DNA from 4 places in the Alkalihalobacillus phoenicis genome. Region 2 is predicted to be linked to each of the others. Evidence: riboswitches for the same ligand, from Rfam matches in the RefSeq annotation. Region 2 holds a riboswitch; each other region holds the start of a gene.
What was found. A riboswitch is a leader RNA that binds a small molecule or an ion and turns the genes downstream of it on or off. The one in region 2 is predicted to bind S-adenosylmethionine.
Positions count from the first base shown of each region.

Region 1: linked by a shared signal. The riboswitch ahead of AA0017_RS20420 (methionine ABC transporter ATP-binding protein) and the one ahead of AA0017_RS07250 (methionine biosynthesis PLP-dependent protein) in region 2 are both predicted to bind S-adenosylmethionine.
Region 3: linked by a shared signal. The riboswitch ahead of AA0017_RS00795 (methionine ABC transporter ATP-binding protein) and the one ahead of AA0017_RS07250 (methionine biosynthesis PLP-dependent protein) in region 2 are both predicted to bind S-adenosylmethionine.
Region 4: linked by a shared signal. The riboswitch ahead of AA0017_RS06580 (2,3-diketo-5-methylthiopentyl-1-phosphate enolase) and the one ahead of AA0017_RS07250 (methionine biosynthesis PLP-dependent protein) in region 2 are both predicted to bind S-adenosylmethionine.

Region 1 is NZ_CP154853.1:4,355,113-4,357,314, reverse strand. It holds gene AA0017_RS20425 (methionine ABC transporter permease) at 1-158, opposite strand, end outside; gene AA0017_RS20420 (methionine ABC transporter ATP-binding protein) at 145-1,161, opposite strand; SAM riboswitch class I at 1,244-1,349, opposite strand; gene AA0017_RS20415 (iron-containing alcohol dehydrogenase family protein) at 1,549-2,202, shown strand, end outside.
Region 2 is NZ_CP154853.1:1,520,503-1,522,704, forward strand. It holds gene prsW (glutamic-type intramembrane protease PrsW) at 1-587, shown strand, start outside; gene AA0017_RS07245 (hypothetical protein) at 596-769, shown strand; SAM riboswitch class I at 843-946, shown strand; gene AA0017_RS07250 (methionine biosynthesis PLP-dependent protein) at 1,058-2,188, shown strand; gene AA0017_RS07255 (bifunctional homocysteine S-methyltransferase/methylenetetrahydrofolate reductase) at 2,185-2,202, shown strand, end outside.
Region 3 is NZ_CP154853.1:180,195-182,396, reverse strand. It holds gene AA0017_RS00795 (methionine ABC transporter ATP-binding protein) at 62-1,087, opposite strand; SAM riboswitch class I at 1,223-1,337, opposite strand; gene AA0017_RS00790 (YusG family protein) at 1,479-1,715, opposite strand; gene gcvH (glycine cleavage system protein GcvH) at 2,106-2,202, opposite strand, start outside.
Region 4 is NZ_CP154853.1:1,387,830-1,390,031, reverse strand. It holds gene AA0017_RS06580 (2,3-diketo-5-methylthiopentyl-1-phosphate enolase) at 1-902, opposite strand, end outside; SAM riboswitch class I at 1,009-1,112, opposite strand; SAM riboswitch class I at 1,409-1,511, shown strand; gene mtnK (S-methyl-5-thioribose kinase) at 1,592-2,202, shown strand, end outside.

The DNA.
Region 1 (2,202 bases), 2.1 Mb from region 2:
TCTAAAAAGAGACCTTTATCGGTTACGTATAATAAAATTCCAAAAGGCAATCCAACAATTAAACCGACTGAAAGTGAAATACCAACCATAATCATCGTTTCAAGAAAGGCTTGATTAATCTCTGGTAATAATTCAATGATTCGATTAACGTCTAGCATCTTGAATCACCTCCACAAAAACGTGCTCTTCTAAATAAGCAATCGCTTTTTTGACTTCCTCTTCTTCCCCTACTAGTTCGAAAATAAAAATTCCGAGCGGTGCTTCACCGATGTATTCGACCTTTCCGTGTAAAATATTGCCTCGAACAGAGAACGCTTGAAGCATGTCCGATACGACAGCATCACTGGCAATCCCTCCACGGAACTGCAAGCGTAAAATCGTACCTTCACATTCAGAAAGAAGCTTTTGTGGCAATTCGAAATCAAGGACCGTTTGAATAAATTTTTTCGTTAACTCATTTTGAGGTTCAGCAAAAACGTCATATGTTTGACCTTCTTCCACAATTTCTCCGTCCTGCATGACGGCACAGCGATGGCAAATTTCTTTAACGACTTCCATCTCATGTGTAATTAACACGATAGTAATGCCAAACTCACGGTTAATTCGTTTTAATAAAGCTAAAATTGACTTTGTTGTTGTCGGGTCGAGGGCAGATGTCGCTTCATCACATAATAAGACTTTTGGATTGTTGGCAAGTGCCCTGGCAATACTGACACGTTGGCGCTGTCCCCCACTTAACTGAGCCGGATATTCATTCGCTTTATCAGCTAATCCCACAAGGTCTAATAGTTCCGTGACACGTTCCTTTCTTTTATGCACACTTTTCACTCCAGCAGCCTTTAACGCAAAAGCGACATTATCAAAAACAGTCTTCGAAGCCACTAGATAAAACCCTTGAAAGATCATCCCAATCGATTGTCTCGCTTCTCTTAATTCCTTGCTTGAAAGACTTAACAAATCCACATTATCAATATATATATGTCCAGATGTAGGACGTTCTAATATATTTAAGCAGCGAATCAATGTACTTTTCCCAGCACCACTATAACCAACGATTCCAAAAATTTCTCCTTTTTTTATATCAAGCGAAACTTCCTTCAATCCGATAACTTCTTTTGTTTTTGTTTTAAAAACTTTATTTAAATTCTCAACTTTAATCATCTTCAACCTCTCCCATACATAACAAAACCTTACCAATACAAAAAACCACTTCCATTCAGAAAGAGGCTGATTTAACACTAAATCTTTATCTTCCAGAATGCACCCATTCTGCAGGAGGTAGCACCACTCCACTTGGAAGGTTGCTGTGACTTCACTAGGCCTGTTCCTTCAGTCACTCTTGATAAAATCTATTTGATTTAAATAATAGAATAATCGGAATAAAATCATTTGTCAATCAAATTTTATTATTTCGGTAAAGCGTTAATGAGTGAATCCAAAAACTTTCTTAAAAAAGAGCTTGTTTGGAAATTGACGATTCCATCGATAGGTGTCATAATTATCCGAATATAAAAATAAGATGCCCATTTATAGCAAAAGGAGTTCAAAATGGAGACAATCCAAGTACAGGGTGCCCCTAACTTTTATCAATGTCATCAAGGTGTATTACATAGCTTACCAGAAAAAATAAAGAAACATGGTGCAACAAAAGCTCTTATCTTGCATGGGGAAAAATCATGGAACGCCGCTAAATCCTTTCTCCCTTTGTGGCCTATTTCTGTTACTCACCTTTCCCATCGTAAAAAATGTACACACGAGGAAACAAAACGTATTTCTGCAGTGATCTCTGAAGAAAAAATCGATTTAATCATTGCGGTCGGTGGTGGGACTTGTTGTGACTTAGCCAAAGCGGCCGGACATACTACGAATACAGACGTCATTTTAATACCCACACTCGCATCCAACTGTGCAGCTTGGACACCCTTAAGTGTTTTTTATGATCAGTCTGGAAATTTTGTTGAATATAAAGTTTTTCCAAAATCAACCTATATGGTTTTAGTTGAGCCAGCCATTATTTTGAATTCACCAAAGGACTATTTAAGAGCTGGCATTGGCGATACACTAGCCAAATGGTATGAGGCAGACGTTTTAATTCGACCTCTTTCCGAAAAAACGATTCCCATTCAAATTGCTCATCATGCTGCAAAACTTTGTAAAGAACAACTCATACTGGACGGTGCAGCCGCTCTTTTGGCACAAGAA
Region 2 (2,202 bases):
TACGCCATCAATATTCTCAAGATATTAATGGATTGGTTTTACGTTCATTTGTTATAGGAGCCATTTTAGTTTTTCCAGTTATGGTTTTGCAATATGCATTTGTAGTGGAAGGTTTTTTTACGGATCCTATATCAAAATCTGTGATTTTATATGGGTTTTTTGAAGAATTTTTTAAGTGGTTTTTATTATTTTTTATCGTTTATCAGCATGCGAAATTTAAACGACATTATGATGGGATTATTTTTGGGGTAGCGATTTCACTTGGTTTTGCTTCGGTAGAAAATGTTTTTTACCTTTTAGCTTATGGTGTTGAAACGGCTCTTGGAAGAGCATTATTACCTGTTACGAGTCATTCTCTCTTTGGTGTTATTATGGGCTATTATCTGGGGAAGTCTAAAATGGAAAGCGAGAACAAAGGGTCTTATTTATTAATGGCCCTCTTAGTGCCAGTCGCTCTTCATAGTCTTTATGATCTTATTCTTAATTTAGTCAGTATGTATTTTTTAATCGCGATTATACCTTTTATGATTTTGTTATGGTGGTTTGCCCTACATAAAGTTAAATTAGCGAACCAATTAGATCGCTAAGGGAAGGGGTGTTCTTTCTGGAAGATATTCGTTATTTAGTGACGATTCGTTGTTTTCAATGTGGTGAAAAATTTATTTTAAGAGGAAAGAGAACAGAAAAAGGGCAATATGAAACGGGTTTTAAACGATGTGTATGTGGAAATGAGTCAAGCCTTCATATTGATGCGACACCAGAAAAATAAAAAACACTTGCAAAAATGTTTGAATTATTGTAATTTTAGTTCAATACAAAAAATGAAAATTTGAATATGGAGTTTCTTATCAAGAGAGATGGAGGGAATGGCCCGAAGAAGTCTCAGCAACCAGCCGAAATGGGTCAGGTGCTAAATCCATCAAGCATGATGCTTGAAAGATAAGGAGGAGTTCGTCGATTTTATTTTTTATCACACCTTCTTCTTAATTGGAAGAAGGTGTTTTCATTATATTTGCTAAAGACATCCAATGACAATAATAGAGTGGGGGAAACATAGATGACAAAAAATAAAAATTTAGAAACTACTTTAGCACAGATTGGCAACCGATTAGATGACCGAACAGGGACGATTAACACACCGATTTATCTGTCAACAGCTTATCGTCATACAGGAATTGGTGAGTCGACGGGGTATGATTATGCGAGAACGGGTAATCCAACGCGAGAAGTGGTTGAGAATGCAATTGCGACTTTAGAAGAAGGGGATCGCGGTTTTGCATGTAGTTCTGGAATGGTAGCCATTCAAACCGTTTTCTCCATTTTTGAACAAGGTGATGAAATTGTCGCTGCGAAGGATTTATATGGCGGTACATATCGACTGTTTGAGCAAGGCTGGCGCAAATGGGGAATCTCTTTTGCCTATGCTGATCCGAGAAATATTAGAGAAGTGGAATCAGTCATTACAGAAAAAACGAAGGCGATCTTTATCGAAACGCCAACCAATCCACTCATGCAGGAAGCATCTATTTCTGAGTTGGCCACACTTGCTAAAAAATACGACCTCTTATTAATTGTCGATAACACCTTTTATACACCACTTTTGCAGCAACCGTTAGTGGAAGGGGCTGATATCGTCATTCATAGTGCTTCTAAATATTTAGGTGGACATAATGATTTGATTGCCGGTCTTATCGCTGCTAAAGGGGAAGAGCTTTGTGAGAAAATTTTTTACTATCATAATGGGATCGGCGGAATTTTACCTGCATTCGATTCTTGGTTATTGATTCGTGGCATGAAAACATTAGCTTTAAGAATGGAAAGACATGAAGAAAATGCAAAAGCAATCGTTAGTTTTTTAGAAAATCATCAAGCTGTCACAGATGTTTTGTACCCTGGTAAAGGTGGAATGCTCTCCTTTCGAATTTTAGAAGAGGAAATGGTCAATCCATTTTTACAGCAATTAAAGCTCGTTTCCTTTGCAGAAAGTCTTGGTGGAGTTGAGAGTTTGATGACGTATCCGGCGACACAAACTCATATGGATATTCCAGAGGAGATTCGAATCGCAAATGGTGTGTGTAATCGATTATTACGTTTTTCAGTTGGGATTGAAAAAGTAGAAGATTTAATATTTGATCTAGAGCAAGCATTTGAGGCTGTTCTTAAGTTAGAAGAGGGGGAGAGAGTTTGAATTTAATTGAGAAA
Region 3 (2,202 bases), 1.3 Mb from region 2:
ATAAAGCGTTTCTTTTATAGCTTCCCATAAAAGATCCCATTTCACATCAGCTAAAAACTCTTCAACCACGCTCGATCACCTCCCATTCGACTTGCTCACCTTGAATGAAGGTAATCGCTTTGTCTATCTCTTCTTTATCACCTGTTAAATGGATAAAAAGAGTCCCGTATGAGCTTTCTCTAGTTTTCGAAATTTTACCTTGCAATATATTCACATCAACTTGATATTTGCGAATCAGCTCAGTTATCAGTGGGCGCTCTGCCCCTTCCCCAACAAATGTAAGCTTAACGACCTCACCATCTATCCCTTGCTGTAGCCAATGTTCGAGTGACTCCATCGTTTCTTCAGGTTCAGTTATTTGTTTGACAAATTCCTTCGTCATATCTTGCACTGGTTTGCGGAAGACATCAAGGACAGGTCCTTGTTCCACAATTTTCCCTGCCTCCATGACGGCAACTTGATGACAAATTTTGCGAATCACATGCATTTCATGAGTAATCAAAATAACGGTCAAACCTAACTTTTGATTAATATCAACAAGCAATTCTAAAATGGAGTCGGTCGTTTTTGGGTCAAGAGCTGATGTTGCTTCATCACATAATAAAACCTTGGGATTATTTGCAAGTGCTCGTGCAATTCCGACCCTTTGTTTTTGTCCCCCACTTAGCTGTGACGGATAACTCCCACCACGACCTTCAAGTCCAACAAGTGATATTAACTCTTTAACTCGTTCTTCTCGTTCCTTTTTTGGGACTCCAGCAATCTCCAATGGAAAAGCAATATTATCAAAAACGGTGCGGGACCATAGTAAGTTAAAATGTTGAAAAATCATCCCTATTTCTTGTCTGGCTTTTCTTAACTGAGGTTTTGAAAGCTTTGACAATGATTTACCCGCTACGACAACTTCACCACTCGTTGGTCTTTCAAGCATATTTAACATCCGAATAAGCGTACTTTTACCAGCACCACTATACCCGATAATGCCAAAAATCTCGCCTTCATTTATTTGAAGATTAATTCCATCAACCGCATGTACTGGACCATCCTTTGTAAAAAAAATCTTTTGGATGTCACTTAAATTAATCACGTTGTTTCTTGCCTCCTGACAACTTCTCTATTCTTTACCCAAATATAGGTCTGAACATTTATACATTATCTGAATTTAAAAGTGCAAAAAAACCTTCTTCTCACCAATCCAGATGAAAAGAAGGCTTTAACCTTAATCTCATCTTTCAAAGCAATTTGCTTTGCAGGATTTAGCACCGCGAAAACGAAATCATTCGTTTTACGGTTGCCGGGTTTCATCGGGCCAGTCCCTCCACCTCTCTCGATAAGAGCTATAAATGTTATGTTCATTTTTGTTTGACTTATCGTAACACGCTCATAATTTTGTTGTCAACCTTTTTTACACAAGTAGTCTGACCTTTATAATCGGTTTAGTCTTATAATTCATTATTTTCCGTCTTTTTTATTGTTATTTAGCACCAACCGCCATCACAGTTTTCTACATAAGCTTTTATTTGTTCTGGATGAGCATTTTCGAAATGGTATATTTTATCATTTTCAAAAACGAAACCTTCTCTCATTTTCCGCTTGAGACCATCATCTGTTTCTGTCACCATCCCAATTTTTATCTCACCCATATAAAGATTTAATTGCCCCTCTTCATATTTACCGATTATTTTGTTCGTCACATCCACTTTATCTAAATTCATTTTCTGTTCCCCCTCCTCACTCTTAAATTAACCTTCCTGCTAAGCTTGATACTGTTAGATTTGTGGGAAACAGGGGTGATTGTGGGTTAAGTTGATCATTTGCTTGTATAAAAAGTGATTGTAAGTAGGTAGGCGGGGTTCGTCATGCTTAATTACATATCATCACCGGCCAAATTGCTGAGACCACTGAAAAATGGCAACATTAGTTAGCTATACTCCGCCAGCTCCATACCCTACGCGTTCTGCGGGTGAACCGGGAGCCTCCTTGGTCGGCGTTCCTATGCTTTAATTTCACATCATCCCGGCCAAGTCCACTTAACGTATCTAAACCATCAAAAAAAGCACCAAAGCTTATCCCTTAGCTTCAGTGCCTTTTGCTCTTATTATTAATTAGTCTTCACTAATCATTTCTTCGTATTGCTCTGCAGACATTAAGTTTTCAATCTCAGACTTATCAGATGGTTCTACAACGATCATCCATGCTTTT
Region 4 (2,202 bases), 130 kb from region 2:
TCTCCTTTATCTAAGGCAACACTACCGTATGGGGATGGAAAGAGGACTAAATCCGCTCCTGCCATTCTTAATAACTTCCCTAATAATAAGGAATAAGAAAATCCATAATTCGTAGATGCAGTCATCGCTCCACTGACAGCTGGATGTGCCAATATTGGGACATCGATATCTGGATCTTCTCGTAATGATTGTAAAACGTCTAATCCATAAGCAAAGACATTAAATAATAACGCAGGGGCCCCGAGATCAACTGCCTCTTTGGCTCTTTCCTTTAATTCAAACGTTCTTCCCGTTAGATTAACCGCATAAAGGGGACGATGACCAGTTGCTGCAGCCGCTTCCGTTATGGCCGCCAATCCGACTGGAACTCTTTCGACTAATGGTGTTAACTCATTTTCAAATAAAATCTCATCATCTTTAACAAAATCAACTCCTCCAAGAGCTTGGACGAGCATTTGTTCATGTAAAGAATCTAAGGAACGACCTATGGCCGCTTTAAAAATACTCATTAAAAGAGGACGATTTTGAACATCAACAATTTCACGAACACCTTCAATCCCATATCTCGGACCGGGAAAATAGGTTTTTAATTCAGGTGAAAAATCTAAATCGATTAATTTGACTTGACCATCTAATGAAAGTTTGCCAAAAGTTGTTGTTAATATAGCTGGTAAATCGGCACTGAAGTTCGCACTAGGATAAGTTATCGTAATAAGACCCTTATTATCGGGTAACTCCTTCACTCGTTCAACATAACCTTTATGAGCCTTTAATTGCTCTTTTTCAACACTCGGTAAGTTCGTCCAAGAGCCAACGGTTAACCCTAATGCAATTCCTTCTGCTTTTTTCTCTAGCTGTTCCTTTGTTCCATTTATTAGGTATGTCGCTGTTACATGACTCATTTAACATTTCCCTCTCTCTTATTCTCCTAATTCGAGCTTCTTTAAGTCGCAAATCATTCAAAAAACCTCTCCATATATATAGGGAGAGGTGAATCGTACATTCACTCTCTCATCTATCAATCTAATGACTGTAAGAATTAGCACCGTGTTTGTTATAAACCGGTTGCCGGGTTTCATAGGGCTCATCCCTCCACCTGCTCTTGATAAGAGATATTTGATTATCTGACCATTTTAGTCTGAAATATAAATTCCTTGTTCTATATAATGCCAGTAGCCCCACCAAATTGTCAATCTTTTTTTAATATTATTTTTTATTCAAAAATTTATTTTTTTGCCTTCGTTTATCATTTACTATTCTTATCAAGTTAACTTAGTAAGTGACCAAGCTCTGGTGTTCAACTTAGACCTTTTTATGTGTAAAAAAGAACTTGACGTTATCTATCTAAATCGATTATAGTTATTTTTAAGAATTCTTTTCTATATCTTTTGAAAATTCAATAAAATCACTCTTATCCTGAGTAGGTAGAGGGAATTGGCCCGATGACACCGCAGCAACCGACCTTATTGGCACGGTGCTACATCCAACAGACATTGTCTGGTAGATAAGAGAGGCGAATGTCTCACACCTATTCACCTCTTTCTGTCAATCAGAAAGAGGTTTTTATTATTTATTAAAGGAGCAATGCGTAATGACCGTTCAAACGAAAAAACAATATGAAGAATTAAATACGGAAACAGCCGTGTCTTATTTAATCAATCTTGGTCTTATTAAAACGGATGAAGAGACAGTTGTTTCCGAAATCGGAGACGGAAATTTAAACTATGTTTTCCATATTATCAGTCAAACAATAGGACGTTCATTTATTATCAAGCAGGCCCTCCCATACGCAAAAGTTGTTGGAGAAAGTTGGCCACTTACACTTGACCGTGCACGAATTGAAGCATCAGCCTTAAAAGAAGCCGCAAAAGTCGTACCCGAATTAGTTCCAACAGTCTTTCATACCGATGAAGAGTTAGCGCTGACCGTAATGGAGGATTTAAGTGAATTAACGATTTTAAGAACAGGATTAATTCAAGGAAATAAATATCCCCTTGTAGCCCAACATATTGGTACATACTTAGCACATACCCTTTTTACAACTTCAACATTTGGTTTAAATCAACAAGAAACGAAAAAATTTGCCGTTACTTATTCGAATCCTGAGTTATGTAAAATAACAGAAGATCTTGTATTCACTGACCCTTATTTCGATAGCGAAACGAATAATTTTGAGGAACATTTAGCACCTCAAGTGCATGA